3 regions of the Phenylobacterium sp. LjRoot97 genome follow, and region 3 is predicted to be linked to each of the others. Evidence: predicted binding sites of a transcription regulator. Region 3 holds the regulator's gene; each other region holds the start of a gene.
What was found. The regulator LexA, encoded in region 3, represses DNA repair genes until DNA is damaged. The targets are predictions, from matches to a motif close to ATGTTCNCNANNTGTTCT.

Region 1 (10,216 bases), 570 kb from region 3:
CTCGCCCGCGCGCCGAAGGTCGCGTCCAACGCGTTGATGGGCGAGATCCGCCTGACCTGGTGGCGCGAGGTGCTGGACGAGGTGTTCGAGGGACGGCCCGTGCGCCAGCATCCCACCGCCCAGGCGCTGGCCGCCGCCATCGACCGTCACGCCCTGCCGCGCGAGCCGCTGGAGGCGATGATCGACGCCCGCTATCGCGAACTGGACCCTGCGCCGATGAATCTCGCCGACGCCCTGGAATGGGCGCGCGGCTCGGCTGGCGGCGCGGCTCGCGCCGTCGCGCGGATCCTCGATCCTCAAGCCGATTTCGCCCGGGCGGAACGGGCGGGTGAGGCCTGGGCGATCGGCATGCTGATGGGCACCGCGGGCATGGAGGGGGAGGCCGCCCACGCGGCGCTGACCGAGGCGCTCGCCGCCGGGCAGGGGATGTCGGTGGCCGCGTTCCCGGCCGTGGCCCACGCGACCTTAGCGCGGGTCAGGGCGCAGGGGCGGCGAGCCTCCGATTTGGAGGCCCGCCTGCGCCTGTTCTGGGCCAGCGCCCGGGGGCGGCTCTAGCAGCCTACTCGGCGGCCAGAGCCGGCGCGCCGGCGACCCAGGCGTCGAGGTCGGCGAGGGCGCGCTCGCCCACCGCCAGCTTCTTGTTGCGGCCGCGCTCTTTGGCGCCGATGCGGCTGCCGTCGTCGCGACGCTTCGGGCCGGCGGCGTCCAGCGGCGGCAGCAGGCCGTAGTTGATGTTCATCGGCTGGAACGAGCCCTTGCCGGCGTCGATGTGACCGCCGGTGATATGGCCGATCAGCGCCCCCAGCGCCGTGGTGGCGGGCGGGGCCTCGATCGGAGCGCCCAGGCGCTCGGCGGCGGCGAAGCGGCCGGCCAGCAGGCCGACGGCGGCGCTCTCGACATAGCCCTCGACCCCCGTCACCTGACCGGCGAAGCGCAGCCGCGGCTGGGTCTTCATCCGCAGTTGACCGTCGAGCAGCTTGGGGCTGTTCAGGAAGGTGTTGCGGTGCAGGCCGCCAAGCCGCGCGAACACCGCCTTCTCCAGGCCAGGAATGGTCCGGAAGATCTCGGTCTGCGCTCCGTGCTTCAGCTTGGTCTGGAAGCCGACCATGTTCCACAGCGTGCCGAGCGCATTGTCCTGGCGCAGCTGAACGACGGCGTAGGCCTTCACGTCCGGATTGTGGGCGTTGGTCAGGCCGACGGGCTTCATCGGCCCGTGACGCAGGGTTTCGCGGCCGCGCTCGGCCATCACCTCGATCGGCAGGCAGCCGTCGAAATAGGGGACGTTCTCCCAGTCCTTGAACTCGGACTTCGGACCAGCCAGCAGGGCGTCGATGAAGGCCTCGTACTGGGCCTTGTCCATCGGGCAGTTGATGTAGGCGGCGGTGTCGCCGGCTGGGCCGGCCTTGTCGTAGCGCGACTGACGCCAGCAGACGTCCATGTCGATCGAGTCGAAGTTCACGATCGGGGCGATGGCATCGAAGAACGCCAGCTCGCCTTCGCCGGTCAGCTGCAGGATCGCCTCGGACAGCGCCGGCGAGGTGAGCGGGCCGGTGGCGACGATGACATTGTCCCACTCGGCCGGCGGCAGGCCGGCGATCTCTTCGCGTTCGATGGTGACCAGCGGGTGGGCTTCCAGTCGCGCCGTGACCGCCTGCGAGAAGCCGTCGCGGTCGACGGCCAGGGCGCCGCCCGCCGGCACCTGGTTGGCGTCGCCGCAGCCCATGATGATCGAATCCAGCTTGCGCATCTCGGCGTGCAGCAGCCCGACCGCGTTGCCCGTCCAGTCATCGGCCCGGAACGAGTTGGAGCAGACCAGTTCGGCCAGGCCGTCGGTCTGGTGCGCGTCGGTCTTCCGGACCGGGCGCATCTCATGCAGGACGACCGGAACTCCGGCCTGGGCGACTTGCCAAGCGGCTTCGGAACCGGCCAGGCCCCCGCCGACGATATGAACTGGTTTGATCGACATGCGTGGCTATCTAGCAACGATCGTAACACTTCGCGAGCGGGGCCTTGCGAAGGTTGACCTCGCCCACCAGAATCCGCAGCCAAATAGCGGCCGACTCGTTTAGACGACGGCTCGGCCAGAGGATTGAGATGAGCGCGTTTTCGGCGACTGACGCCGCTTTCGAGGGTTTCCGACTGACGCGCGAACGCCCGAGGACGGTCCTTGTCTGGGCGGTGCTGTGCTTCCTCGTCAGCATCTGCAGCGCGATCTACCTGACCACCGCCGGCCGCGAGGCCAGCGCCCTGCTCGAGGCGGGGCCGGCCGACACGCCCGACCCTGCCGCGCTGGGCCAGATGGTCACGGTGCTGTTCCCGATGATGATCTTCGGCCTGCTGTTCCAGTGCCTGATGGCGGCGGCGGTCTATCGTGTGACCCTGCGTCCCGAGGATCGCGGCTTCGCCTTTCTCAAGCTCGGCATGGACGAGGTCCGGCTCGCCCTGCTGACGTTCGTCTACTTCCTGCTGGCGCTCGCCGCGGTCATCGCCGCGGTGCTGGTCGCCGGTCTCATCGCGGCCTTGGTGATGATGCTGGCCGGTCAGGGGGCAGGCGCGATGATGGGCATCGTCATCGAGTTCTTTATCCTGGGCGTCCTGTTCTACACCGCCGTGCGGCTGTCGCTGGCTCCGGCCATCACCTTCGCCGAGCACCGCCTGGCGATCTTCGACTCCTGGCGGCTGACCAAGGGACAGTTCTGGAAGCTGACCGGCGCCTATGTCCTGGCGATCTGCGGCATCATCGCCATGTCGCTGCTGGTGCTGGTGATTTTCGCGGCCGCGGTCGCCATCGCCAAGGGCGGCGACCTCCAGGCCGCGGGCAAGATGTTCAGCCCGGACAGTACGTCCGTGCAGTCCTACTTCACCCTGACCACGGTGCTCTACCTGCTGGTCTCGGGCTGGCTGACCGCGATCTACTACGCCGTGGTGATCGCCCCCGCCGCCGTGGCGTATCGGGGGCTCACCAAGGCGGCTGACGCCTAGGCGTCAGCGCTCGGCCGGGCCTTCACCCGCTCGCGCCAGGCCTTGAGGTTGGCGAACTCGTCCTCGACCGGCAGGCCGATCCATTCGGCGAAGTCGACGGTCGAGAGCAGGCAGATGTCCGCCATGGTGTAGCTGTCGCCGACCAGGAACTCGCGGCCTTCAAGCTCGCGGTCCAGATACTTCTGGGCGCCCTGATAGGTCTCCTTGTTCGACTCGCCGAAGTCCTTGAACTGGGTCAGCAGCGCGGCCGTGTAGGGGTGCGCGTGGCGCCAGAAGTTGCCCACCGGCATCATCACCGCAAACTCGACGCGGCGGATCCACTGGTCGACCAGCGCCTTCTCGACGGCGGTACGGCCGAACAGCGGCGGCTCGGGGTGGGTCTCTTCGAAGTAGCGGCAGATGGCCACGGTCTCGGAGATGCAGGTTCCGTCGTCCAGCTCGAGGGCCGGCAACTGGCCCATCGAGTTCTTGGCCCGGAAGTCTGCAGACTTGTGCTCGCGCTTCATCATGTTGACCGGCGTCTCGGGCAGGTCAACGCCCTTCTCGGCCAGGAAGATGCGCACGCGGCGGGGGTTCGGCGCCGGCATCGGCGCGCCGTAAAGTTTCATTGGGTCGCTCCCTAATCGCTAAAATATGGGAGCGAGGCTATTTCGAACGCGCGTTTGAATGCAAGCCTCATCGAACCCCGTGACGTGAGAGTCCGAAAGCCGCGAGCGACGGGGAGGGCCCGGTGCTAGGATCGACCCATGAGTGATGGCTTCGCCCTGTTCGACACCGCCATCGGCGTCTGCGGCGCGGCCTGGAACGCCCGCGGCCTCACGGGCGTGATGCTGCCGCTGAGCGAAGGCGGCGATCCCCGCGCGCGCATGGCCCGCCGCCATCCGGAAGCGGAGGAGCGCGAGCCGCCGCCCGCTGTGGCCGAGGCCATCGCCGGGATGCAGGCGCTGCTGCGGGGGGAAAAACGCGATCTGCTGGAAGTGGGGCTCGACGACGGGGCGATCGCGCCGCTGGCGGCGCAGGTCTACGCCATCGCCCGAGCGATCCCGCCGGGCCAGACCCTTACCTACGGGGACATTGCGCGCCGACTGGGCGACGTCAGCCTGTCGCGCGCCGTAGGCCAGGCGCTGGGCGCCAACCCCTGGCCGATCGTGGTGCCATGCCACCGCATCCTGGCGGCCGGAGGCCGCAAGGGCGGCTTCTCGGCTCCCGGCGGCGCCGACACCAAGCTGCGCATGCTGGAGATCGAGGGCGCGCTGGCCCCCGACACCCTGCCGCTGTTCGGCGGTCGTTAGGCCCGCAGCTTCGCCCGCCGCTCGTTGCGGCGCTTGTCGTGCTTTTCGAGGATCTCGGCCAGGTAGCGCCCGGTCCAGCTCTTGGGGCTGGCCGCGACCTGCTCGGGGCTGCCCTGGGCGACGATCTCGCCGCCGCCGTCGCCGCCCTCGGGGCCGAAGTCGACGATCCAGTCAGCAGTCTTCACGACGTCGAGGTTATGCTCGATGACGACCATGGTGTTGCCCTGGTCGGCCAACTCGTGCAGCACCTCGAGCAGCTTCTTGACGTCCTCGAAGTGCAGGCCGGTCGTCGGCTCGTCGAGGATGTAGAGCGTCTTGCCGGTCGCCCGCCGCGACAGCTCCTTGCTGAGCTTCACCCGCTGGGCCTCGCCGCCCGACAGCGTCGTCGCCGACTGCCCGACCTGGACGTAGCCCAGGCCGACGCGCTTCAGCGTCTCCATCTTGTCGCGCACGGTCGGCACAGCCTTGAAGAAGTCGGCCGCCTCTTCGACGGTCATGTCCAGGACGTCGGAGATCGACTTGCCCTTGAACAGCACCTCGAGCGTTTCGCGGTTGTAGCGCTTGCCGTGGCAGACGTCGCAGGTGACGTAGACGTCGGGCAGGAAGTGCATCTCGATCTTGATCAGCCCGTCGCCCTGGCAGGCCTCGCAGCGGCCGCCCTTGACGTTGAAGCTGAACCGGCCAGGGCCGTAGCCGCGGGCCTTGGACTCCGGCAGGCCGGCGAACCAGTCGCGGATCGGCTGGAAGGCGCCGGTGTAGGTCGCCGGGTTCGAACGCGGCGTGCGCCCGATCGGCGACTGGTCGATGTCGATGACCTTGTCGAAGTTCTCCAGCCCCTCGATCTTGTCGTGCGGGGCCGGGGCGTCCGAGGCGTTGTGCAGCCGCCGGGCCGCGGCCTTGTAGAGCGTCTCGATCGTGAAGGTCGACTTGCCGCCGCCGGACACGCCGGTAATGCAGGTGAAGGTCCCGACCGGGATCTCCGCCGTCACGTTCTTCAGGTTGTTGCCGGTGGCCCCGACGACGCGCAGCACCTTCTTCTTCGAGATCGGCCGGCGGTCCTCCGGGATCTCGATCTCGCGGACGCCCGACAGGTACTGGCCGGTGATGCTGCTGGGATTGTCCATCACCTGCTGGGGCGTGCCTTCGGCCACGATCTCGCCGCCATGGACGCCGGCGGCCGGGCCCATGTCGATGACGTAGTCGGCGGTCATGATCGCCTCTTCGTCATGCTCGACCACCAAGACCGAGTTGCCGAGGTCGCGCAGGCCCTTCAGGCTCTCCAGCAGCCGGGTGTTGTCGCGCTGGTGCAGGCCGATCGACGGCTCGTCCAGCACGTACAGCACGCCGGTCAGGCCCGAGCCGATCTGGCTGGCCAGCCGGATGCGCTGGCTCTCGCCGCCCGACAGCGTGCCCGAGGCGCGGCTCATGTTGAGGTAGTCGAGCCCGACATTGACCAGGAACCGCAGGCGGTCGTTGATCTCCTTCAGGATCCGCCGGGCGATCTCCATCTGCTTTTCGGTCAGATGGTTCTCGAGGTCGGTGAACCATTCGCCGGCGTGGCGGATCGACAGGCGGCTGACCTCGCCGATGTGCTTGCCGTCGATCTTCACGGCCAGCGCTTCGGGCTTCAGGCGGTAGCCGTTGCAGGCCTCGCAGGGGGTCTCGGACTGATAGCGGCCGAGTTCCTCGCGCACCCAGGACGAATCCGTCTCGCGCCAGCGGCGCTCCAGGTTTGGCAGCACGCCCTCGAAGGTCTTGTTGACCTCGTACTTACGGGCGTTGTCGTCATAGACGAACTTGATCTTCTCGCTGCCCGATCCGTACAGCACCACGGTCTTGGCGCCCTCGGGCAGCTTCCACCACGGCATGTCCATCGAAAACCCGTAGTGCGCGGCCAGCGCCTGCAGGGTCTGGGTGTAGAGCGGCGAAGGCCCCTTGGCCCAGGGCGCGATCGCGCCCTTGTGCAGGGTCTTGTCCTTGTCGGGCGTGATCAGGTCCGGGTCGAAGGCCAGCTTGGCCCCCAGGCCGTCGCAGACGGGGCAGGCGCCATAGGGGTTGTTGAACGAGAACAGCCGCGGCTCGATCTCGCTGATCGTGAAGCCCGAGACCGGGCAGGCGAACTTCTCGGAGAAGATCAGCCGCTTGGGTTCGCTCTCGCCCTCGGCCGTGTCGGCCCACTCGGCGGTGGCGATGCCGTCGGCCAGCCGCAGCGCGGTCTCCAGGCTGTCGGCGTAGCGCGTCTCCATCCCGCCCTTGGTGACCAGGCGGTCCACGACCACGTCGATGTCGTGCTTGAACTTCTTGTCGAGCGCCGGGGCGTCCTCGATCGGATAGAACTCGCCGTCGATCTTCAGCCGCTGGAAGCCGGCCTTCTGCCACTCGGCGATTTCCTTGCGGTACTCGCCCTTGCGGCCGCGCACCACGGGGGCCAGCAGGTAGATCCGCTCGCCGTCGGGCAGGGCGGTCAGTTTGTCGACCATCTGGCTGACGGTCTGGCTCTCGATCGGCAGGCCGGTGGCCGGCGAGTACGGGATCCCGACCCGCGCCCACAGCAGGCGCATGTAGTCGTGGATCTCGGTCACCGTGCCGACGGTCGAGCGCGGATTGCGGCTGGTGGTCTTCTGCTCGATCGAGATCGCCGGGGAGAGACCTTCGATCAGGTCCACGTCCGGCTTGCTCATCAGTTCGAGGAACTGACGCGCATAGGCCGAGAGGCTCTCGACATAGCGGCGCTGGCCCTCGGCGTAGATCGTATCGAACGCCAGCGAGCTCTTGCCCGAGCCTGAGAGCCCGGTCAGCACGACGAGTTCGCCGCGCGGAATGTCGACGCTGACGTCTTTCAGATTGTGCTCGCGGGCGCCGCGGACACGGATGAAGTTGAGCTGTTCGGCCATGTTTTTCCGGAAAACGCTTGCAGCCGCTGATGCCCTCAGCGGCTCCCGTCCAATGTAGTTCCGAGACTCACCGATAACACGGGAACGTTAGGGGAACAAACCCGCTGCGGCGATATCACCGGCAGGTTCTAGCGCGCGGACCGCACAAACCTGTCACCAGTCTTGTCAGCAGGGCCATGATTTCCGCTCGACTTACGCGGCGGAGGGCCGAGCACGCTTTCGTCCAAAGAACGACGGAGGATGCCCATGGAACTCACCAGACAGCGGCGCTTCGTGACCCCGATGGCGGGCGAGAGCGTGCAGGACCTCGCCGCCAGGGCGCTGCCTGACGAGCCGCTGGACAGCGCCGTCGACCAGATCCGCAGTTGGAACCTCCACATCTTCGCCATGCGCAAGCCGGCCGGTCTGATCCTCGGCAGCGACGTGGTGTTCGTGGAGCCGCCGCGGCGATGAGCGCCGAGGCCGTGATCGCCGGAGCGGAGATCGCCGCCGGGCATGACGGCTCGGCCGAACTGGTCTTGCGCCTGCGCTATCCGAACGGCGGCGAGGGCGTGCTGGTGTTGGAGGCCGAGAAAGGCCTGGAGCTGATGGCCGCCTGCGGGGCGGCGCACCTGGATGAGCTGGCCGGGCATTCCTGGCGCAAGCTGCTGGAGGAAACATGTTCGACGTGATCGTGCGTAACGGGCTCGTGGTCGACGGGTCCGGCGACAAGGCCTTCAAGGGCGACGTGGCGGTGAAGGACGGCCTGATCGCCGCGGTCGGCGAGGTGTCCGGTCCGGCCCGGCGCGAGATCGACGCCGGCGGGCGGGTCATCGCCCCGGGCTTCATCGATCCGCACACTCACTTCGATGTCCAGCTGCTGTGGGACGGCGCGGCGCGCCCAGCTCTGGAGCACGGAGTCACCTGCATCGTGCCGGGCAACTGCTCACTGTCGCTGGCGCCGCTGAAGGCCGCCGACCGCCCCAAGGTCGTGGGGATGTTCCAGCAGATCGAGGAGATGCCGCCCGAAGCCTTCACCCAGGCCTTCGACTGGAGCTGGGAGGACTTCGCCGGCTATCGCGACGCCATCGCCCGCAACTTGTCGATCAATGTCGCGCCGCTGGTCGGCCACAGCGTCATCCGCCTGTGGGTGATGGGCGAGGCGGCCCAGCAGCGCACGGCGACGGCTGAAGAGACCGCCGCCATGCAGGCGGTCCTGCGCGAGTGCCTGCAGGCCGGCGCCGTCGGCCTCTCGACCAGCTTCGTCGATCTCGACGAGCACGGCCGGCCGGTGCCCAGCCGCTTCGCCGACTTCGCCGAACTGGACGCGCTGTCGGCGGTGCTCGGCGAGTTCGGCCGCATGCTCCAGTGCGTGCCGGAATTCTACGACGTCGACATCACCATCGCCCGCATCGACCAGCTGTCCGAGCTGTCGCTCAAGCACGCCATTCCGACCACCTTCTCGCCGGTGTTCGACAACACCTCGACCCCGGACAACGCCCCGCGGATCCTGGCCCGGGTCGAGGAACAGTTCGCCCGCGGCGCGCGGGTCTGGCCGCAGATGCAGACCCGGCCGATCGACATCAGCTTCTCGCTGCTGCGGCCCAGCCTGTTCTTCGCGCGGCTGCCGCGCTGGGTGCGGGTGCTGCGCCAGCCGCTGGAGGCGCGGCTCCACTCGCTGACCGATCCCGAGACGGTGGCCAAGATGGTCGAGGACCTCGGCCCCGACGGCGGCCAGCGGATGATGGGCGGTCTGATCGTCCGCGGCGGCGACGCCGCGCCGGCGGAGATGGTCGGCCGCACCCTGGGCGAGATCGCCGCCGAACGCGGCCAGGTCCCGGCCCAGGCGCTGATCGACATCTCGCTGGCCCACGGCCTGGATGTAGCGTTTCTGGCGGCCGACATGGGCCACGAGGCCACCGACCGCATCGGCCCGATGCTGGCTCACCCGCTGGTCCACATCGGGGCCAGCGACGGCGGCGCCCACATCGCCTCGTTCTCGACCTATGGCGACACCGGCTATCTGTTCAGCGAGTTCGTCCGCAAGGGGCTGATGAGCCTGGAGCATGCGGTCCGCAAGATCACCGCCGAGACCGCCGACATCTGGGGCCTGAAGGGCCGCGGGCGGCTGACGCCGGGCCACGCCGCCGACATCGTGGTCTTCGACCCGCAGACCATCGACCGGGCTGAGGAGCGCCCGGTGTTCGACATGCCGGGCGAGGGGATGCGCTACGTCCGCGACGCCCGCGGCATCGACGCGGTGCTGGTCAACGGCGAGGTGGCCTATCTGGGCGGGGCCTACACCGAGGCGCGGTCGGGGGTGGTCTGCGTCTAGCCATCGGCGTGGCCCAGGCTTGACGAGTCGATTTACACGTGTAATCCAATTGCGAACTACAAACGTAATTTGGAGGAAGCGATGCAGACGACGGTCATTCCGCAGCCCGATCCCATGAACCCGGTCGTCGTGCCGGAGTTCGAGCGGCTGAACTTCGCCCAGGTGTTTCTCGACGCCTCGCGCCTGAACCAGGGCGTCATGCTGGTCCTGATGGTCATGGGCGTGGCGGCGGTCGCGCTGTGGGCGCTGGGGTTCGGCCGATCGCTGTCGGCGCAACCGAGCCGTTCGGTGGGCGGCCTGCGCTATCTGAAGGGCATGTGGGTCGGGGCGCTGCTGCTGGGCCTGTTCGGCGCGTCCTTCACCCTGGTCAGTGGCTTCATGGGCTTGGCCAACGTGCGGCCGACCCCGGCCATGGCCGTGCTGGCCCCGGGCTACGCCGAGGCGATGTTCCAGGTCATGCTGGGATTGGCGGCGTCGGCCCTGGCGGTCATCTGCCACCAGGACCTCGACGCGCGTCTGCGCCGGCTGGCGGCGTGATCGGCATCACCGAGGCCGAGCGCCAGGTGATGGAGGCGCTCTGGTCCGGCGGCCCGCTGACCCCCGACGAACTGGTCAAGGCCGTGGCCCCGGCCCAGGGCTGGGGCGAGGCGACGGTCAAGACGCTGGTCAATCGCCTGCTCAAGAAGGGCGCGATCGCCTCACGCAAGCAGGACGGCCGCACGCTCTACGCTCCG
Region 2 (10,216 bases), 2.4 Mb from region 3:
CAGCGGCGCACCCAGCGCGACGCTGAGATAGCGGCCGGGGCGGGTCTGCAGGCCGGGCGCCGGGCGGGCGGCGAAGAAGATCACCAGCGCGCCGATCACGACGCCGCCGAGCTGGGCGAAGACGCCCCAGGGCTTGGCTTCCCAGAGCGTGGTCACCTGGGCCGCGGCGCCGGCCAGGCCGAGGCGCTCGAAGGCGGCGGCGAGGATGGCGGCGTTGCCGGCCAGGCCCGAACCCAGCACCACGCCGCCGAGCACGAACAGCAGCAGGCGGATCGCCCACTCGGCGCCGTCGCGGGCCGGGGCGGCGGGAATGTCGCCGGTGTCGATGGCGCGGATCTCGTGCTGGGCCTCACGCGGGGCGCCGAGCACGCCGAGCACCCCGACCAGCATCAGCACGGCCATGATGGCGTAGGAGGTGTTCCAGCCGGCGTATTCCGACAGCGCCAGCGGCAGCACGCCGGCGACGATCATCGCGATGCGGTAGCCCCACTGGTAGGCCGCCGCCATCGCGCCCTGCTTCTCGGTGACCGCCGCCTCGATCCGCCAGGCGTCGATAACGATGTCCTGGGTGGCCGAGACGAAGCCGACGAGCACCGCGAACAGCGCCATGAGCCCGAGACTGGAGACCGGGTCGGTGCCGGCGATCGACCACAGGCCGAGCACGATCAGCCCCTGGCAGACCAGCATCCACGAGCGGCGATGGCCGAGCCATTTGGTGATCACCGGGACCTTGGCGCGGTCGACCAGCGGGGCCCAGAGGAACTTCAGCGAATAGGCCAAGGTCGCCAGACCGAAGAAGGCGATCACTTCCAGCGACAGTCCCGCGTCGCGCAGCCAGGCCGACAGGGTGTCGAAGATCAGCAGGTTCGGCAGGCCCGAGGCGAAACCGAGCGACAGCATCACCAGCGAGCGGCGCTCAAGATAGACGGCCAGGGCCGCGAGCGTGCCCGGCTTCTTGGCGGCCTGCTGGGGGGCCTCGCCGGCCTCGGTTTCTGTGGTCATGCAAGGCTTCCCCGAACGACGCCGGGGCGGCCCCTGGACGTCAGCCGACCTTGGCGTGGTCCGGCTGTTGCGTCCAGTCGGGGGCGGCGGTCCAGCGGCCAAGCGCCGCGCGCAGGGCGTCGGGGGTCAGCGGCTTGACCAGGAAGTCGTCCATGCCGGCGGCCAGGCAGGCATGGCGGTCTTCCTCGAAGGCGTTGGCGGTGAGGGCGACGACCGGCGTGCGCACGCCCATGCTACGTACCTTGCGGGTGGCTTCGAGCCCCGACATGCCGGGCATGCGCATGTCCATCAGGATCAGGTCGTAGACCCCGACCTTGAGAGCGGCGAGCGCCTCCTCGCCGCCGCCGGCCTGGTCGACGCGGCAGCCTTCGCGCGACAGCAGGGTGCGGGCGAGCAGGGCGTTGATGGGATTGTCCTCGACCAGCAGGATGCGGGCGCCGGGGGCCGCGGCCGGGGCGATGCGGTCGTCCACCACCGTGCGGGCCGGATCCTCCTCGCGGCGGGCGGCGAGCAAGCGCTCGGCCAGCGAGGCGCGGCGCAGCGGCTTGATCAGGTAGCCGGCGAACCCGGCGGCGCGCTGCTCCTCGATGCGGCCGCGCTCGTCGGGGGTCAGCATGACCAGCAGCGAGCGCTTGGCGGGCGGACGATCGGGCGCGAGGGCGCGGTCGACCAGCACGACGTCGGCCGGGCGGGTCGCGGCCAGCGCCGCCTGCAGGTCAGCGGCGACCAGGGCCTTGCCGCCGGACGCCTCGATCTGGCGGCGGGCGGCTTCGGCGACGACGCAGTTGGCGCTGACGATGGCGACGGTGCGGCGGGCGAGCGGCCGTTCGATCCGGGCCGGGCGGCGGGGCAGCGGGGCCTCGAACCAGAAGGCCGCGCCGCCGAGGCTGGCGGTCTCGACCCCGACCTCGCCGTCCATAGCGCCGGCCAGCTTACGGGCGATGGCCAGGCCCAGGCCCGCGCCGCCGAGCTGGACGTCGCGCAGGGGGTCGGCCTGTTCGAAGGCTTCGAAGATGGTTTCGCGGGCCGCCTGGCTGACGCCGGGACCGGAGTCCTCGACGGTGAAGCGCAGGCCGTGCGGGGTCTCGACGACGCTGAGCAGCACGCCGCCCTGGCTGGTGAACTTGACGGCGTTGCCGGCGAAGTTGAGCAGGATCTGACGCAGGCGGCCTTCGTCGGCATGGACGGCGCCGATGCCGGCCGGCGCGGCCCAGGCGATCTCCAGGCCCTTTTCCTGGGCGCGCGGGGACAGCAGCTCGCAGACCGAGCGCAGCAGGCTCTCGACCTCGAAATCGGCGGAATGCAGCTCGATCTTGTCGGCGCCCAGGCGGGCGAAGTCGAGCACGTCGTTGACCAGGCCGAGCAGGTGCTCGCCGGACTCGCGCAGCGCCGAGACATAGGCGCGCTGTTCGTCGGTAAGCGCGGTGCCTTCCAGCAGGCGGGCCATGCCGAGCACGCCGTTCAGCGGGGTACGGAACTCGTGGCTGAGCGAGGCGAGCTGCTCGGCGCTGACGCGGGCCTGGCGGGTACGATCGTGGGTCATCGACCCAGGGTTTACCGCACGCGGCTTAACGGGCGGTCAAACGCCGCCTTTTTGGGCGCGGGTCAGAGCGCGGCCATTTCCTGGGCCAGGGTCACCAGGGCGGCGCGGGCCGAGGCCTGCGGGATGGCGGCGAAGGCTTCCAGCAGTTCCACCCCGCCGGTCAGGGCCAGCGCCGAGATCACCTCGTCGGCGGCGTCGGCCAGGCCGCCCTCCTCGCCGACCAGCCAGCCGACGGTGGTGTCGAGCGCGGCGGCGATGGCGACCAGCATCGAGCCGGAGACGCGATTGGCCCCGCGTTCGTACTTCTGGATCTGCTGGAACGAGACGCCGACCCGCTCTGACAGCACGCCCTGGCTGATGCCGAGCGACTTGCGGCGAAGGCGCATACGGGCGCCGATAGCGACGTCTACGGGGTCCGGTCCGATGGCGTCATCGAGGGGCATTTTGTCCTCCCCACTGCTTGGGATATTCTATCGCAGCGTTAAGCCTGCCGCAGCATAACAAGTAGACGGCCGGTAACGCGAGTCGCTAACGTATTCGTCCTATGCGCGCACCGCCTGAGACCGTCCTGGATCCAGTCGAACTTCTCACCCCGAGAGAGCGCGATTGCCTGCGTCTGGTCGATCGGCACCTGAGCTCCAAGCAGATCGCCCGTGAGCTGGGCATGTCGAAAGCCTCGGTCGACACCTACTGCGACCGCGCCCGCCGCAAGCTGGGGGTCGGCGACCGCTACGCCGCCGCCCGCGCCCTGGCCGACCACGAAATCGCTGTCCCGATCGGATCGGGACACGACGCAATCAGGACAGACGCCGACGCCGTCTCATGGGCTGATGAAGCCCAGCAAGGAGACAGGGCTGATGGGCGACTGGTTGCGAGAACTGGCGGACGCCAGGGGGACGGTGGTGGATCTGCACCCCAACCGCGAGACGATGAACCGCCGCGCCGCGGTGGGCCGCGCGATGCGGGTGCGGGACGAGGTGGCGGCGTTCGAGCGCCGCTGGCCGGCGCCGCCGAGCCACGAGGCGAACGTCCCCAGCTTCACCTGGAGCCAACTGGAACGACAGCTCGCGGATTTGGCGGATTCGCCGATGAAGGCGGCCATGGCGCGGGACCTGGTGTCTGGTTTGCGCAAGACGTCGCAGTTCAAGCCGCCGGAAATGGTGCTGCGGGAAATCCTCTGCACCAGCTGGGCGCTGCTGGACGAGGACTTCCAGCCGGACATGGGCTCGGACTATCCGCCGCAAGACTAAGCCCGCTCACGCGGCTGGGGCTGGTGGGGCTCATCGCGATCGTCGCCGCCTTGGCTTTCGGGGCGTTGCTGGCGGGCCTCCACGCGCTCCAGAGCCTGATTTAATCCTATTTCCAAACAGGGCCTTAGCCCTGTTCCCCGACAACTGAACACGCAGAAGGCGCCGGCGTTCGGCCGCGCGCCAGGAGACCCCTCATGCTCAAGCAACGTCGTATGATCGCCGATCAAGTCGCGGCGAGTTTGTTCGAAGCTGAAGCCGCCATCGACGCCGCCCTGGCGAAGACCGCCGGCTTGGCGGGTGTGATGCCGAGCCTGCGCACCGACGCCGGCCTGTCGGCCCTGGTCGGCCAGGGCGCCGTGGAACGCGCCAGCGAGGCGATCGCTCTGCTGGCCCAGGCCCGCCGCGCGATCTGCGAGACCCACAAGGAGCTCGACGTCGCCAAGACCCAGATCGGCCTGGGCGCGGTGATGTACGGCGGCATGGAGAAGCCGCCGGAAGCCTCGGCCCGGACGCGCCACATCATGCAGGTGGCTCCGGCCGCCTAAAGGCGACAGCGGCGCCCGGCGGGTCCAAGACCCACTCCGGGTTTTCCGGAAGTTGCATCCTGCGGCGTAAGCCTCAGTATCGGGGCCCTCAGCCTTGAGGGCCCCTTTTTCGTGCTCAGCTCCCTGCCCGAACAGATCTGGGCCGTCGCCATGTTGGCCGTCTCGACCTACGCCTGGTGGCGCGGCGGCTGGGTCGAGCGGGTGGTGGCGGTGACCAACGTCATGGCCTGGCTGGCCACGATCGCCCTGCAGAACCGCACCAACTGGGTCGATCCGCAGTGGAGCGTGTTCGCGGTCGACGTCGCGTTCCTGGGCGTGCTGCTGGGGCTGGTGGTGCGCTCGCAGCGGACCTGGATCCTGCCGGCCGCGGCGTTCCAGCTGCTGCTGGTGATCACCCACGCGGCGATCATCATCGACGAAGGCGTCCGGGCCCGCGCCTACATCACCGCGCTGATCCTCTGGAGCTACCTGGTGCTGATATCGCTGGCGGTGGGCGCGCACCTGCGCTGGCGGCTCAGCGCGCCACCAGCACGCTGATCCCGGACTCGCGGACGATGCGCTCGGCGTTGGAGCCGAGCAGCCGCGAGACGGCGCTGGGCTGGTGGGCCCCGACGATGATCAGGTCGGCGCCGACCGCCTTGGCCTCGGCCAGGACCTCGCCGGCCACCGACCCGACCCGGACCTTGATCGACACCGGCCATTTCGTGCCCGACAGGGTGTCCGCCCACCTCAGCAGCTCGGCTTCGTGCAGCGCCTGTTCGTCGGCCTCGAAGGTCTTGGGCAGGTAGGCGTTGTAGCGCGAGGCGCGCGGGGTGCGGACGTTGACCAGGGTGATGCGGGCGTCGGCGGCTTCGGCGATCGCGCGCGCGCGGCCGAGCTCGCGTTCGGCGTTGGTCGGATCTTCGATGTCGATGGTGACCAGGATGTGCGAGTAGCCGGGCATTGGAACCCTCCCCTTGCTGCGAAGCTAAGACGCGTGAAGCGTCGCTGTGGTTGCATCATGCGGGCGCCTGCCGACGCTTGCGATGGCGGTCGAGGGCGCGCTGGCGCCATTGCGCCCGGCTTTGCAGCAAGAGATGCCATGGGGAGGCGACGACCGCCTCCGCGGCGGCCTCGCCGCGCGGCCGGCGACGCTCCTGCAGCATGGCGGCGAGCATGCTGCGGCGGTCGAGCTCGCCCTCCTCGCGCACCAGGGTCATGCGGTGCAGGGCGTAGACGCCGAGCAGGGCCGAGATCAGGAAGTAGAAGTCCCAGTGATGGATGGCGAACTGCATGGCGCCGTCGTAGTGCGGGCCTTCCCATTGCAGGGCCAGCGCCAGGGCGCGCTGGGCGAAGGCGTCGGCGGTGAGCCCGCCGAGCACCGAGGCGGTGCCGGCGGCCGCGGCCGAGACCAGGGCGTTGGCGGCCAGGAACGAGGCGGCCGTGCCGGGCGGCGAGAGCTTCTGGGCGATGGCGCCCGAGGCCAGCGAGACGCCGGAGGAGGCGACGCCCATCACCAGGGCCAGCATGACCAGGTAGATGCTGACGAGCAGCCGGGACTCGATCTGCGAGGCGACCACCAGGGCGGCGACGCCGCCGACGAACAGCGGGGCGGCGACATTGAGCACCGACTTGTTGCTGAAGCGGTCGGCCAGCGCGCCCCAGCGGCGCAGCGACAGCATGTTGGCGAACTGGCTGACCAGGTTGACCACCATCACGAAGGTCATGCTGAAGCCGAGCTGGCTGAGCATGAACACCGTGAGGAACGGCTGGGCGAGGTTCACGGCGAACTGCCAGCTGGCCAGGAAGGCGATCAGCCGGCGGTAGTTGGGATGGCGAAACGGCTCGCGAAGCAGCGGCAGCAGGCGGGCGGGCTCCGGCGGGGGCGGCGGCATCGGCGGCTCGGGCGCGCGCGACAGGCCCCAGGCGCTGGCCAGCTGGGCGAAGAAGGCGAGCACGAACAGGCCGGCGAACACCGCCGGGCGGGCGTCCGCGCCCTCGGGCACGCGGTCGAGGAGCCAGGCGGCCAGCAGTCCGGCGACCACGCCGACGGCCGATCCTAGGCTGGAGCGGCGGCCGTTGAAGCGGCCGCGCTGGTCGTCGGCGACCGCGTCGCGCACCCAGGCGTTCCAGGCGCAGCCGCCGATCGCCCCGGCCCCGGTGTAGAGCGCCACCGCCAGCACCAGCCCGGTGCGCGCGGCCGAGCCCTGCGACGCGAAGGCCAGCGCCGCCAGCGTCGCAGGCGCGATCGCCGAGACCAGCGAGGCGACGACCGCGATCGATCGCCGCCGCCGCACGCGCTCGATGAGAATGACGCCGGGGCCCTGCAGCAGCTGCGACCAGAAGCCGACGGCGGCCAGCACGCCGATCAGCGCGTTGCTGGCGCCCATGCTGAGGGCGAAGGCGGTGAGCAGGACGCCACGCATCATCACGTCGCAGGTGGTCGAGAACGCCACCTCGAAGGTCAGCACCTTGGCGGCGCGGGCGCGCTGGGCGTCGTCGAAGGCGGCTTGACGGCTCAGGTGCATGCCCAGGATCCATCCCGGCGCGGGGAGCGGCCGGGCGTGGCCGAGTATCGGTCAGGCGCCGGGGCGCGCCATCCGTGACATTGCGGAGGCCTGGGGCGCGGACGCCGGGGCGTCAGGCGCGGACGAGATCGCCCGGCTGGCCGGCGCGGCGATAGATCAGCGCCTCGGCGATATGGGCGCGGCGCACGGAACCTGCGCCGTCCAGGTCGGCGATGGTGCGGGCCAGGCGCAGGGTGCGGGTCCAGCCGCGGGCGGTCAGGCCGCCGGCCTCCGCGGCCTTGGCCAGCAGGGCGCGGGCGTCGGGGGCGAGGTCGGCGATCTTCTCGAGGAAGTCGCCTTCGGCGCGGGCGTTGAGCGGCGCGCCCTCGGCCCCGGCGCGGTCGGCCTGCAGGGCGCGGGCCTGGGCGACGCGGGCGGCGGCCTCGGCGGTGCCCTCGGCCGGCGACGGCAGGGCGAGGTCGGCGGCGCTGACCGGCGGCACATCGACCTGCAGGTCGATGCGGTCCATGAACGGGCCGGAGACCTTCATCTGGTAGTCGGTCTGGCAGCGCGGCGCGCGCCCGCAGGCGCCGCGGCCGGCCCCGCCCAGGCCGCACTTGCAGGGGTTCTGGGCGGCGACCAGCTGGAAGCGGGCCGGATAGCGGACGTGGGCGTTGGCGCGGGCGACGACGACCTCGCCGGTCTCCAGCGGCTGGCGCAGGCTGTCGAGCGCCTGGGCCGAGAACTCCGGCAGTTCGTCGAGGAACAGCACGCCGTTGTGGGCCAGCGACACCTCGCCGGGCTTGACCCGCAGGCCGCCGCCGGTGAGCGCGGCCATGCTGGCCGAGTGGTGCGGGGTGCGGAACGGCCGGGCGCGGGTCAGCTCGCCCTTGGCGATCAGGCCGGCCACCGAATGGACCATCGAGGTCTCCAGCAGCTCGGCCGGCGACAGCGGCGGCAGCAGGCCCGGCAGCCGCGCCGCCATCATCGACTTGCCCGAGCCGGGCGGGCCGCAGAACAGCAGGTTGTGGCCGCCGGCCGCGGCGATCTCCAGCGCGCGCTTGGCGTTCTCCTGGCCCTTGACGTCGCGCAGGTCGCGGACCCGCTCGCCGTCGAGCATCGCGCCGGGCCTGGGCGGGGCGAGGATCTGGGTCCCGCGGAAGTGATTGACGACGGCCACCAGCGACGGGGCGGCCAGTACGCGGGTCTCGCCGGCCCAGGCCGCCTCCGGCCCGGAGGCTTCCGGGCAGATCAGGCCGAGCCCGAGGCCGCCGGCGGCCACGGCGGCCGGCAAGGCCCCGGCGACGGCGACGATGCGGCCGTCGAGCGAGAGCTCGCCGATCGCCGCCCACTCGGTCAGGGCGTCGGGCGGCAGCACGCCCATCGAAGCCATCACCGCCAGGGCGATCGGCAGGTCGTAGTGGCTGCCCTCCTTGGGCAGGTCGGCGGGGGCCAGATTGACGATGATCCGGCGGCTGGGCATGGCCAGGCCGAGACCGGCGAAGGCGGCGCGGACCCGCTCGCGGCTTTCGGCGACGGCCTTGTCGCCGAGGCCGACCAGCATGAACTTGACCTCGCCGGTGGTCAGCTGGACCTCGACGTCGACGCGGCGGGCCTCGACGCCTTGAAAGGCTACAGTGACGACACGGGAAGCCATGCCAACCCCTAGAAATGGCTCAACTTATCCACAATCCCAGCACGCCGTGCGGGCCGGATCAAGAACAAAAGTCGAACCTATAGGGAAGATGAGACGATTCCGCGACTTATGCGTGTCTCTTGGAGTTGCAACCTAAGCCGTTGTGCGTGCGGCTTCAATAGCGTCCCAAAGAATCGCCGTCGCATTGACGCCCGTGAACCGCTCGAGCGCCCGCGCGCCGGTCGGCGAGGTGACGTTGATTTCGGTCAGGTAGTCGCCGATCACGTCGATACCTACGAACATTAGGCCGCGGCGCTTCAGCTCCGGGCCGATGATCTCGCAGAGCTCGCGGTCGCGGGCCGTCAGCTCGACTGCTTCGGCGCGGCCGCCGACCGCGAGGTTCGAGCGGATCTGGCCCGCGTCGGGCACGCGGTTGATCGCCCCGACCGGCGCGCCGTCGACCAGCAGGATGCGCTTGTCGCCCTTGCTGACCGCGGGGATGAACTTCTGGGCGATGACCGGCTCGCGGCCGATCATCCGGTGCAGGTCGAGCATGGCGTCGAGGTTGGGATCGTCGGCCAGCAGCCGCGCCACGCCCGAGCCGCCGCCGCCGTAGAGCGGCTTGAGCACGATGTCGCCGTGCCGGGCGCGGAACGCATAGATCGCCTCGACGTCCGAGGTGATCAGGGTTGGCGGCTGCACGCCGGGGAAGCCGGTGACGAACAGCTTTTCGGGGGCGTTGCGCACCTCGGTCGGATTGTTCACCACCAGGGTCTTGGGGTGGATCACGTCGAGGAAGTGGGTCGAGGTGATGTAGGCCATGTCGAACGGCGGGTCCTGGCGCAGCAGGACGACGTCGAAGTCCGACAGCTCGACCAGTTCCCAGTCGCCGAACTTGGCGTGGTCGCCCTTGACGTCCTGGACGGTCACCGGACGGCCGCGGGCGAACACCCGACCCTCTTCCAGCAGCAGCCGCTCGGGCGTGTAGACGAACAGCGAATGGCCGCGGGCCTGGGCCGTCAGCATCATCAGGAAGGTCGTATCGCCTTCGATCTTGATGGCCTCGAGCGGGTCCATCTGGACGGCGACCTTCAACGACATGGGTAGCTCCTAAACGGCCAAGGCGTCTGAGATAGGCCGGGCGGCGGCGGCGCGCCACCCAGAAGCGCTGCAACGCCTGTCAGTTCAGCCGCAGGCGGACGCGTTCGCGCTGGGCGCGGGCGGCCAGGGCCGCGCCGCCGTCGAGCGTGCTGGCGTGGGCCAGGGCCTCGAGCGCGCCGGCCAGGGCGCCCTGGCCCTCGCGGGCGGCGGCGACGTCGAGCCAAGGGCGGTGGTCGAGCGGGTCGAGCAGGGCGCGGCGCAGGGCGGCGCGCTCGGCGCGGCCGAAGTCGCCGGCCGCGGTGGCGCGGGCGAAGACGTTGTTCTGCAGCCGGATCAGCACTGCGCGGTCGCTGGCCGGCGCCATCAGCCGGTCGAGCCGGTCGGCGACGTTGGGGGTCAGGCCCGCGTGCAGCGCGCGGCGGGTCAGCTCGGAGGGCAGCACCACGCGGCCCTCGCTGAACGGGTCGAGCGCCAGCGGTCCCTCGACGGTCTCGATGCGCAGCAGGAAGTGGCCGGGGAAGTCGACGCCCTGGACCGACAGCCCGCACCTGCGCGCCACGTGCAGGTAGAAGACGCCCAGCGCCACGGGCAGGCCGCGGCGGCGCTCGGCCACCGCAACCACGCAGGCGTTGTCGGGATGGTCGTAGGTCAGG
Region 3 (10,216 bases):
CGAGGGCCTGCCGGTGACGTTCGTCGGCAACTCGGCGCTGACGCTCGACTTTTCGCAGGCTGACGGCGGCCGGCTGCGGAGCCGACTGGGCGTCGCGCCCGACGCGCCGGTGCTGCTGGTGCTGCCGGGCAGCCGGCCGGGGGAGATCAGCCGCGTGCTGCCGCCCTTCGCCGATGCGGTGGCGATCCTCAAGGCCGCGCGCCCCGACCTGCAGGTGATCATCCCGGCCGCGCCGACGGTCGCGGCGACGGTCAAGGAGCAGGCCTCCGGCTGGGCTCACGTCGTCGAGGGCGAAGGCGCGAAGCTCGACGCCATGAAGGCCGCGACCGTGGCGCTGGCCTGTTCGGGCACGGTCACGACCGAGCTGGCCCTGGCCGGCGTGCCGATCGTCGTCGGCTACCGGCTGGGCGCGATGACCCATACGATCCTCAAGCGGCTGATCCGCACGCCCTACATCACGCTGTTCAACATCGCGGCGAAGGACTTCGTCGCGCCTGAACTGGTGCAGGACGACTGCAACGGGCCGGCGCTCGCCCGTGAGGTCGCGATGCGCCTCGACGATCCGGCGCTGCGCGAGCGGCAGACCGCGGCCCAGACCGCGGCCCTGCAGAAGATGGGGCGCGGCGGGGCCGACCCGTCAGACGTGGCGGCCGACGCCGTTCTGGAAGTGCTCGGGTCGCGAGCGTAGCGGCGCGGCGTCCAGCACGTACTGCTGGATCTCGGGAGCCGCCGCGCAGACGTGCAGCTCCGACCAGGTGGGATTGACCGGCCCCAGCCCCAACTTGCGCAAGGCCGGCATGAAGCGGTCTTCCAGGTAGTCCTTGAGGTCTTCCTCGTTGTCCCAGATGTCGACCGTGTGCGCGCCGGCCTCGTCGAACGAGGCGATGTGCAGCAGGCATCCGACGGGCGGATTGTGATCCCAATCGATCTCGGCGCGGACCTGCTCGTACATGTCGCGGGTGATCTGCGGTTCGTTCAGCTTCGCCATGAACGCCATGGGCGTGCTCCTCATGCGGGTTGGCGGAGCAAACCCTACGAGCATGAGCAATCGCCGCAACCTAGGCGTATACCTAGGCGCCAAACAAAAGCCCCGCCCGGCGAACCGGACGGGGCTGATGTCTTGGATGTCGATCGAGCTTAGCGCTTGTCGACCGCGACGTAGTCGCGCGGGCCAGCGCCCGTGTAGATCTGGCGCGGACGGCCGATCTTCTGCGAGGGATCCTCGATCATTTCCTTCCACTGGCTGATCCAGCCCACGGTGCGGGCCAGGGCGAACAGCACGGTGAACATCTCCGGCGGGAAGCCGAGGGCGCGCAGGGTGATGCCCGAGTAGAAGTCGACGTTCGGGTAGAGCTTGCGTTCGATGAAGTACGGATCGCTCAGGGCGACCTTTTCCAGCTCCATCGCGACCTTCAGCAGCGGGTCATCCCCGTGGCCGACTTCGGCGAGCACTTCGTGGCAGGTCTTCTGCATCACGGTCGCGCGCGGGTCGTAGTTCTTATAGACGCGGTGACCGAAGCCCATCAGGCGATAGCGACGGTCCTTCACGCCCTGGACGTACTCGGGGATGTTCTCCACCGAGCCGATCTCCTTGAGCATGTTCAGCGCTTCTTCGTTCGCGCCGCCGTGGCTCGGGCCCCAAAGGCAGGCGATGCCGGCCGCGATGCAGGCGAACGGATTGGCGCCCGACGAACCGGCCAGGCGGACGGTCGAGGTCGAGGCGTTCTGCTCGTGGTCCGCATGCAGGATGAAGATGCGGTCCATGGCGCGGGTCAGCACCGGATTCGGCTTCCAGTCCTCGGCCGGGACCGAGAAGCACATGCGCAGGAAGTTCTCCGAGTAGGACAGGTCGTTGCGCGGATGCACAAACGGCTGGCCCTTGAAGTACTTGAAGGCGCGCGCGGCGATCGTCGGCATCTTGGCGATGAGCCGATGCGACGAGATCATCCGCTGTTCCGGATCATCGATGTTGGTGCTGTCGTGATAGAAGGCCGACAGAGCGCCGACGGCGCCGACCATGATGGCCATCGGGTGGGCGTCGCGACGGAAGCCCATGAAGAACCTATCGAACTGCTCGTGCAGCATCGTGTGATAGGTGATGTTGTGCTCGAAGGTCTCGAACTCCTTGGCGTTCGGCAGGTCGCCGTTCAGCAGGAGGTAGCAGACTTCGAGGAAGCTCGACTTCTCGGCCAGCTGATCGATCGGATAACCGCGATGCAGCAGAACGCCCTTGTCGCCATCGATGAAGGTGATCTTGCTTTCGCAGCTCGCCGTCGAGGTGAAGCCCGGGTCGTAAGTGAAGACGTCGGCCTCGGCGTAGAGTTTCCGAATGTCGACGACCGCGGGGCCGTCGGTGCCCTTGAGGATCGGCAGTTCGACCGACTTGCCGTCGAAACTCACCTTAGCCGTATCGCCCATGCCATTCCTTCCGTCTTGCAGGAGTTAAACACCCGTTTCAGGGTGCCTTATAGCGCCTTATGCGGAGTGTGAAAGCGCGTCGTCGAGGCGCCCCAAACTTTCCGGTTTCCCAAGGCTCACAAGGGCTCCGGCCAGATCAGGGGCCGGGGACCCTCCAGAGAGGACGCCACGTAAGGCTGGGCCGAACTTGCCCATCCCCACGCCCTCGGATTCGGCGAAGCCGCGAAGCGCCGCTTCGAGCGCCGGAACCGTCCAATCGGGTTGGCCGTCGAGGTGGTCGCGCAGGCGGCCCAGCCGCGCGCGGGTCTCGTCGGTCAGCAGGCCCTTGGCCTTTTCCGGAAGTTCCAGCGGACGGCGCTTGAGAGCAAAGACCGTCGCGTCGGCCAGTTCCGGCATCGTCTTGGCGCCGTCGCGCACCAGCGGCACGGTGCGCTCGATGATCGCCTCGTCGCCGTCGTGCAGCGGGAAGTCGCGGCTCTTGTGGATCCCGACGACCAGCTTGGCCAGCCGGGCCGGTTCGGCCTGGCGGATGTAGTGGTTGTTCAGGTGGTTGAGCTTGTCCCAGTCGAGGCGGGCGGGAGCGCCGACCACGTCCTTGACGTCGAACCAGCTGATCGCCTGCTCGTCGGAGAAGATCTCGTCGTCACCATGGCCCCAGCCCAGCTTGGCCAGGTAGTTGCGCATGGCTTCGGGCAGATAGCCCATGTCGTCGAATTCGCTGACGGCCTGCGCGCCGTGGCGCTTGGACAGCTTGGTTCCGTCCGGGCCGTGGATCAGCGGCAGGTGCGCCCAGACCGGAACCTCCCAGCCCATCGCCTGGTAGATCAGGGTCTGACGGGCGGCGTTGTTCAGGTGGTCGTCGCCGCGGATCACATGGGTGATGCCCATGTCATGGTCGTCGACCACGACGGCGAGGTTGTAGGTCGGCGTGCCGTCCGAGCGCAGCAGGATCAGATCATCCAGGGTCTTGTTCTGGAAAGTGACCTGGCCCTTAACCTCGTCGGCGATCACCGTCTCGCCTTCGAGGGGGCTCTTCAAGCGCACGACGTAGGGCTGGGCCTCATCGTAGTTGCCGGCGTCGGTGCGCTCGCGCCACGGCGAGCGGATCACCCGGCCCTCGGCGCGCGCGGCTTCGCGCTCGATCTCAAGTTCCTCAGGCGTCATGTAGCAGCGGTAGGCCCCGCCGCTGGCGAGCATCTCGGCCACGACTTCGCGGTGGCGATCGGCGCGGGCGAACTGGAACACCGGCTCGGCGTCGGGCTTCAGGCCCAGCCAGTCGAGGCCGTCGAAAATGACCTTCACGGCCGCGTCGGTCGAACGCTCGCGGTCGGTGTCCTCGATGCGCAGCAGGAACTGGCCGCCGGTGTGCTTTGCATAAAGCCAGTTGAAAAGCGCCGTCCGGGCCGTGCCAATGTGCATTGAGCCGGTTGGGGAGGGGGCGATCCGGGTGACGACGGGACGGTCGGACATCGAGATTGAAGCTATGTCTGCAGCAGGCGCGCCTGAAGTGCGCGCGGCGCCTCTTAACACGCCCTTTTCGCCACGTCCTAGCCTCCGCCGCATCGCAGCATGGTTTGTCGATCAAGCCTCCGTGCAACCGATCAGTCTCTGGACGCCTGTCGCGTTCGGCGCGGGGGCCGCAATCTATCTCGCGCTCCCGGGCGAACCGCTGGCGCTGACGGCCTATGGGCTGCTGGCTGCGGCCGCGATGATCTTGGCGGCGGTGTCGCGCCTGAGCCTTGCTCGGCCGGCGGTCGTGCTGCTCGTGTTGACGGCGTTCGCGCTGGGCGGTTTCGCCGCGGCCAAGCTTCGCACCCAAGCGGTTCGGGCACCGATCGCGCCAGCTGGGGGCGGCGTGCGGCTGATCGAGGGATTCGTCGTCGACGTGGCGAGCCCGGGGCAGGGCGGGCCGCGGCTGCTCATCGCCCCGATCAGGATCAGCGGCCTTGCGCCAGACGCCACGCCGATCCGGATTCGGGTGACCCTGCGCGACGATGACGTTCTGCCGGCGCCGGGTTCGGCGATCTCGCTGAAGGGCATGGTCAACGCGCCGCCGCCGCCCGCCAGCCCTGGGTCCTACGACTTCGCCCGCGATGCGTTCTTCGACGGCGTCGGCGGAGTCGGATTTGCGCTGACGCCGGTCCAGTCGATCCGGGCCGCGCCGCCGCCGTGGCGACTCGCCCTGGAGATGAAGGTCAACGCGCTCCGCTGGGCGCTGGCCCAGCGGATCGTCGAGGAGATGGGCGTCGAGAGCGGCGGGCTGGCGGCGGCGATGATCAGCGGCCACGAGGCCTTTATTCCAAAGGAGCAGGTCGAGGACCTGCGCGCATCGGGCCTGGCGCACATCATCTCGATCTCCGGCCTGCACATGGCCATCGTCGGCGGCTTCACCTTCGCGGCGGTGCGTCTGGGAATCGCGGCTTGGCCGTGGGCCGCGTTGCGCGTCTCGTCCAAGAAGGTCGCCGCGGCCGCCGGTCTGTCCACTGTCACGCTCTACCTGGTGATTTCCGGCGCTCCGGCGCCGGCCGAACGGGCCGCGATCACGGCCGGAGCGGCGTTCCTGGCGATTCTCGTCGATCGGCGGGCGATCAGCTTGCACACCCTGGCGATCGCAGCCCTGGTGATCCTGGCGCTGCAGCCGGAGGCGGTGGCCGCCCCCGGCTTTCAGATGTCGTTCGCCGCGACCGCCGCCCTCGTCGCGCTCGCCGAGGCCTGGCCAAGGCCGCCGAGCGAGATCAACACGCCTTGGCCGATCCGCGTGGCGCAGGCGCTCGGCGTCTGGACCGCCGCCAGCATCGGCGCGAGCTTCGTGGCGGGATTGGCGACCGGGCCGTTCGCCATGCAGCACTTCAACCGGGTCTCGACCTTTGGCCTGGTCGCCAACCTGCTGACCGCGCCGATCACCTCGTTCCTGATGATGCCGGCCCTGGCGATCGGGGCTGTGCTCGCGCCCTTGGGATTGGGCGGCCTCCCGCTGGCGGCGGCCGGCCTGGCCATCGACACCATGAACATGATCGCCTCTTGGGTGGCGGCGATGCCCGGCAGCCAGCGGATCTTCGCGAGCGCGCCGGCCTGGACCCTGCCGGCGGCGTTCGTCGGGGTGCTGTGGCTATGTTTGTGGAAGGGGCCGCTGCGCTGGCTGGGACTGCCGCTGGCGCTGGCCGTATGGCTCTGTCCGCGACCGCCCGCGCCCGACGCGTGGATCTCCGCTGATGGCTCGGCGGTCGCCGTCAGGCGCGGCGATGAGGCGGTGCTTCTGCGCCCGGACGCCAAGCTGTTCGCAGCCGAACTCTGGTCGCGCCGGCGGGGCCTGACGGTGGCGGACGCTGACGCCCGCGATGGAGGATATGACTGCGACCGCTGGTCCTGCGCGCCGCTGCAGTCGAGCCAGGATGCTCGCATCGCCGCGATCTTTACTCGCCGGGCCTCGACGATCGAAAAGAAGCTGCCGTTGTTCTGCCAGTGGGCGGAGATCGTCGTAATCCGCGGTCAGGCGGCGCCCTGTCCGAAGGCGCTCACTCTCACCGAAGCCGACTTCCAACGTGGCGGCTCGGCCGAACTCTATCGGACGGCCGATGGCTGGCGGATCGTCTGGGCGCAGGATCTGCGCGGTCAGCGGCCCTGGAGCCGCTGACGCTCGTCAGTGGTAGCGGCGGATCAGGCCGACGAGGCGGCCCTGCACCTGCACTTGGTCGGGACCGAAGATGCGGGTCTCGTAGGCCGGGTTCGAGGCTTCCAGGGCGATCGACGCGCCCTTCTTGCGCAGGCGCTTCAACGTCGCTTCCTCGCCCATGACCAGGGCGACGACGATGTCGCCGGAATTGGCGGTGTCGGTCTTGCGGATCACCACGTAGTCGCCGTCGAGGATGCCGGCGTTGATCATCGAGTCGCCGGCGATCTCGAGCACGAAGTGCTCGCCCGCACCGAGGATGGTCTCCGGAACCGGGATCCGGTCGCGCTCCTGCTGGATCGCCTCGATCGGCGTGCCGGCGGCGATGCGGCCCAGGATCGGCAGCTCGCGGGTGTCGTTGGCGATCGGCATGACCGGGGCGTCGCCGGCGCCTTCGACCAGTTGCGGCTTGAACGGCGCGCGGCCCTTGGGCGGGGCGGCCGTGGTCGCCTGCTGCGGCAGCTTGACGACTTCGAGCGCCCGGGCCCGGTGCGGCAGGCGGCGCAGGAAGCCGCGCTCCTCAAGCGCCGTGATCAGCCGGTGAATGCCTGACTTGGAGGCCAGGTCCAGCGCCTCCTTCATCTCGTCGAAGGACGGCGAGACCCCGGTTTCCTTGATCCGCTCATGGATAAACATGAGAAGTTCGTGTTGCTTACGGGTGAGCATGGCTGTCGAGCCCTTGAGAACAAAGCGCTAACGTCACGAATGTTCTCTAGGTGTTCTGGGTTAATGTCAAGTTACCGTGGAGCCTTTGAAAAGCTAGGCTTTTTCGGTCGCTTGAAGGGCCCGGGGCCCGACTCAGCCGAGCAGGGCGCGAGTGGCGGCGGTGACGTCGGCCTGCCGCATGAGGCTTTCGCCGACCAGCATCGCGCGCGCGCCGCAGCGTTCCAGGCGGGTGACGTCCAGCGGCGTGAAGATGCCGCTCTCGGTGACCAGCAGGGCGTTGCCTGGCGTGGCGTCGGCCAAGCGCTCGGTGATGGCCAGGTCGGTCTCGAAGGTGCGCAGATTGCGGTTGTTCACGCCGACCAGGGTCGCGCCGAGCTTGCCGGCACGGATAATCTCGTCCTCGTCGTGGACCTCGACCAGCGCGTCCATGCCCAGGCGGGCGGCTTCCGACATGAGGTCGGCGGCGAGGGCGTCGTCGACCATGGCCATGATCACCAGGATCGCGTCGGCGCCCAGGGCGCGGGCCTCGGCGACCTGCCACGGATCGACCAGGAATTCCTTGCGCAGGGCTGGCAGGGCGACGGCGTCGCGCGCAGCGGTCAGGAACGCGTCGGCGCCCTGGAAGCTGGGCCCGTCGGTCAGCACCGAGAGACAGGCCGCGCCGCCGGCCTCGTAGGCCTTGGCGAGGAGCGGCGGATCGAAGTCCTCGCGGATCAGGCCCTTGGACGGCGAAGCCTTCTTGATCTCGGCGATCAGCGCCAACTTGCCGGGCGCATGGGCGCGTTCGAGCGCGGCGCGGAAGCCGCGCGGCGCGGAGGCGGCCTGGGCGGCGGCTTCGAGGTCGGCCAGGGTCCGCTGGGCCTTCCGCTCGGCGACTTCCTCGCGCTTGTAGGCGGCGATCTTGTCGAGGATGTCGCTCATGCCGCGGTCACCTCGACCAGCTTGTCCAGAGCGGCCTTGGCGCGGCCGTCGTCGATGATCCGCCCGGCCAGTTCGACGCCTTCGCGCAGCGTCTCGACCTGTTCGCCGACCAGGAAGGCGGCGGCGGCGTTCAGCAGCACGATGTTGCGGTAGGCGCCCTGGGCGCCGTCCAGCAGTTCGCGCAGGGCGACGGCGTTGTGGGCCGGCGCGCCGCCGGTGAGGTCGGCCAGAGCCGAGCGCGGCAGGCCGACGGCTTCCGGGGTGATCGTGAACAGGCGCACCTGGCCGTCGCGATATTCGGCGACGCTGGTTTCGCCCGTGGTGGTCATCTCGTCGAGACCGCCGCCGTGCACGACCCAGGCCCGTTCAGCGCCGAGCGCGCCGAGCACGCGGGCCAGGGGCTCGACCCAGCGGTCGGCGAAGACGCCCATCACCTGGCGCTGGGCGTTGGCCGGATTGGTCAGCGGGCCGAGCAGGTTGAAGATGGTGCGGAAGCCGAGGTCGGTGCGGATCGGGGCCACGTGGCGCATGGCGCTGTGGTGGGCCGGCGCGAAGAAGAACGCGACATTGGCCTCGTCCAGCGCGCGCAGCTGCTGTTCGGCGCTGGCGGCCAGGTTGACGCCCAGCTCGGTCAGCACGTCAGCGGCGCCGGAACGCGAGGAGACCGCGCGGTTGCCGTGCTTGGCGATCTTCAGCCCGCCGCCGGCGCAGACGAAGGCGACGGCCGTGGAGACGTTCAGGGTGTGCAGGCCGTCGCCGCCGGTCCCGCAGACGTCCATCACCTGGAACGGATGGTCCAGGGTGACGGCGGCCTTGCGCATGGCGCGGGCGCAGGCGGTGATCTCGCCGGTCGTCTCGCCGCGCATGCGCATGGCGGTGACGGCCGCGGCGACCTGGGCCGGCGTCGGCTCGCCGCGCAGGCAGGCGGCGAAGAACTCGCCGGCGTCGTCTTCGGTCAGGGTCCCACCATCCGCGAGGCGGCCCAGGAGCGGCTTGAAGGCGTCTGACATGTCTTAGGCGTCGACCAGGGGCGGGACGCCCGCGAGCTTGAGGAAGTTGGCCAGCATGGCGTGGCCGCCTTCGGTGGCGATGGATTCGGGGTGGAACTGCACGCCGTGCACCGGCCTGGTCTTGTGCTGGAAGCCCATGACCTCGCCGTCTTCGGTCCAGGCGGTCACCTCCAGCACGTCCGGCATGGTCGAGGGCTCGACCGACAGACTGTGATAGCGGGTCGCGGTGACCGGGTTCGGCAGGCCCGCGAAGAGCCCCTTGCCGGTGTGCTCGATCTGGCTGGTCTTGCCGTGCATGATCGCCTTGGCGCGCACCACCTGGCCGCCGTAGGCCTGGCCGATCGACTGGTGGCCGAGGCAGACGCCCAGGATCGGCAGGTCGTCGGGCGCGGCGGCCAGCAGGTCCAGGCAGATGCCCGCCTCGTTGGGGGTGCAGGGGCCGGGCGAGAGCAGCACGCCTTGCGGCTTCAGGCCCAGGGCCTCGTCGACGCTCAGCGCGTCGTTGCGGTAGACGAGCGTCTCAGCCCCCAGCTCGTTCAGATAGTGAACGAGGTTGTAGGTGAAGCTGTCGTAGTTATCGATCACCAAGATCATAAGGGTTCTCTAGGCTCGGCCCGCCCCAACGCCAAGCCCCGATTGCCTGGGCCGCAGGTTGGCGGGATGCTGTGTCCATGACGCCTGCCGATTCCGCCCTCGACCCGGACCAGATGGCCTATGCGCGCAGCTTGCTGCGGGCCCCGGTCCAGCGCGAGCGGGCCTGGCCGGCCCTGGGCGCGGCGGCGTTCGCGGCCGTGGCGGCGCTGGCGCTCGCCGCGGCCATGATCACCGCCCCGCCCGTGACGACCACCCACGTGGTCGACCGCGCGGATTAGACGAAGCGCCAGGACTCCTCGGCGGCGCGGCGCAGGGCGCGGGCCTTGTGCAGGGTCTCGTCGTACTCGGCGTCGGGATCGGAGTCGACGACCACGCCGCCGCCGGCCTGGACGTACATCTGGCCGTCCTTGAAGCAGGCCGTGCGCAGCACGATGCAGGTGTCGACCGAGCCGTCGGCGCCGAAGTAGCCGACCGCGCCGGCATAGGCGATGCCGCGCTTTTCCAGCTCCAGCTCGTCGATGATCTCCATCGCCCGCACCTTCGGCGCGCCCGACAGGGTGCCGGCGGGCAGGGCGGCCATGACCACGTCGATCGGGTCCAGGCCCTCGGGGGCGTCGCCCTCGACGTTGGAGACCAGGTGCATGACGTGGCTGTAGCGCTCGACGAAGAACGAGTCGGTGACCCGCACCCGCGGTCCGCGCGCGACTTGCGGCGGCTCGTTGGCGCCCTGCGACTTCAGCATCGCCACGCGGCCGACGTCGTTGCGGCCGAGGTCGAGCAGCATCAGGTGCTCGGCGCGCTCCTTGGGGTCGGCGATCAGCTCGGCCTCGAGGGCGCGGTCTTCCTCGGGCGTCGCGCCGCGCGGGCGGGTGCCGGCGATCGGGCGGATGGTGATCTTGCCGTCGCGCAGCCGCACCAGGATTTCCGGGCTGGAGCC

Region 1: a site for LexA is predicted at 7,250-7,267, ahead of uvrA (excinuclease ABC subunit UvrA). Genes of this name have one in related genera too.
Region 2: a site for LexA is predicted at 8,556-8,573, ahead of ACSQ2H_RS22040 (YifB family Mg chelatase-like AAA ATPase). Genes of this name have one in related genera too.

What each region holds. Positions count from the first base shown of each region.
Region 1 is NZ_CAXUTH020000001.1:2,591,678-2,601,893, reverse strand. Features, by position in the region: gene ACSQ2H_RS12925 (squalene/phytoene synthase family protein) at 1-555, shown strand, start outside; gene trmFO (methylenetetrahydrofolate--tRNA-(uracil(54)-C(5))-methyltransferase (FADH(2)-oxidizing) TrmFO) at 560-1,966, opposite strand; gene ACSQ2H_RS12915 (hypothetical protein) at 2,095-2,982, shown strand; gene ACSQ2H_RS12910 (glutathione S-transferase family protein) at 2,979-3,590, opposite strand; gene ACSQ2H_RS12905 (methylated-DNA--[protein]-cysteine S-methyltransferase) at 3,729-4,274, shown strand; gene uvrA (excinuclease ABC subunit UvrA) at 4,271-7,168, opposite strand; gene ACSQ2H_RS12895 (hypothetical protein) at 7,415-7,621, shown strand; gene ACSQ2H_RS12890 (hypothetical protein) at 7,618-7,839, shown strand; gene ACSQ2H_RS12885 (N-acyl-D-amino-acid deacylase family protein) at 7,827-9,482, shown strand; gene ACSQ2H_RS12880 (MotA/TolQ/ExbB proton channel family protein) at 9,564-10,019, shown strand; gene ACSQ2H_RS12875 (BlaI/MecI/CopY family transcriptional regulator) at 10,019-10,216, shown strand, end outside.
Region 2 is NZ_CAXUTH020000001.1:4,428,427-4,438,642, reverse strand. Features, by position in the region: gene ACSQ2H_RS22085 (AmpG family muropeptide MFS transporter) at 1-1,002, opposite strand, end outside; gene ACSQ2H_RS22080 (response regulator) at 1,043-2,545, opposite strand; gene ACSQ2H_RS22075 (helix-turn-helix domain-containing protein) at 2,608-2,988, opposite strand; partial or broken gene ACSQ2H_RS22070 (response regulator transcription factor) at 3,090-3,278, shown strand; gene ACSQ2H_RS22065 (hypothetical protein) at 3,403-3,795, shown strand; gene ACSQ2H_RS22060 (hypothetical protein) at 3,990-4,340, shown strand; gene ACSQ2H_RS22055 (hypothetical protein) at 4,452-4,877, shown strand; gene ACSQ2H_RS22050 (universal stress protein) at 4,855-5,283, opposite strand; gene ACSQ2H_RS22045 (MFS transporter) at 5,339-6,847, opposite strand; gene ACSQ2H_RS22040 (YifB family Mg chelatase-like AAA ATPase) at 6,960-8,483, opposite strand; gene gshB (glutathione synthase) at 8,616-9,563, opposite strand; gene ACSQ2H_RS22030 (transglutaminase family protein) at 9,643-10,216, opposite strand, start outside.
Region 3 is NZ_CAXUTH020000001.1:2,019,105-2,029,320, forward strand. Features, by position in the region: gene lpxB (lipid-A-disaccharide synthase) at 1-688, shown strand, start outside; gene ACSQ2H_RS10130 (hypothetical protein) at 638-997, opposite strand; gene gltA (citrate synthase) at 1,138-2,418, opposite strand; gene gltX (glutamate--tRNA ligase) at 2,476-3,888, opposite strand; gene ACSQ2H_RS10145 (ComEC/Rec2 family competence protein) at 4,010-6,052, shown strand; gene lexA (transcriptional repressor LexA) at 6,059-6,754, opposite strand; gene trpC (indole-3-glycerol phosphate synthase TrpC) at 6,887-7,675, opposite strand; gene trpD (anthranilate phosphoribosyltransferase) at 7,672-8,685, opposite strand; gene ACSQ2H_RS10165 (anthranilate synthase component II) at 8,689-9,279, opposite strand; gene ACSQ2H_RS10170 (hypothetical protein) at 9,357-9,557, shown strand; gene trpE (anthranilate synthase component I) at 9,554-10,216, opposite strand, start outside.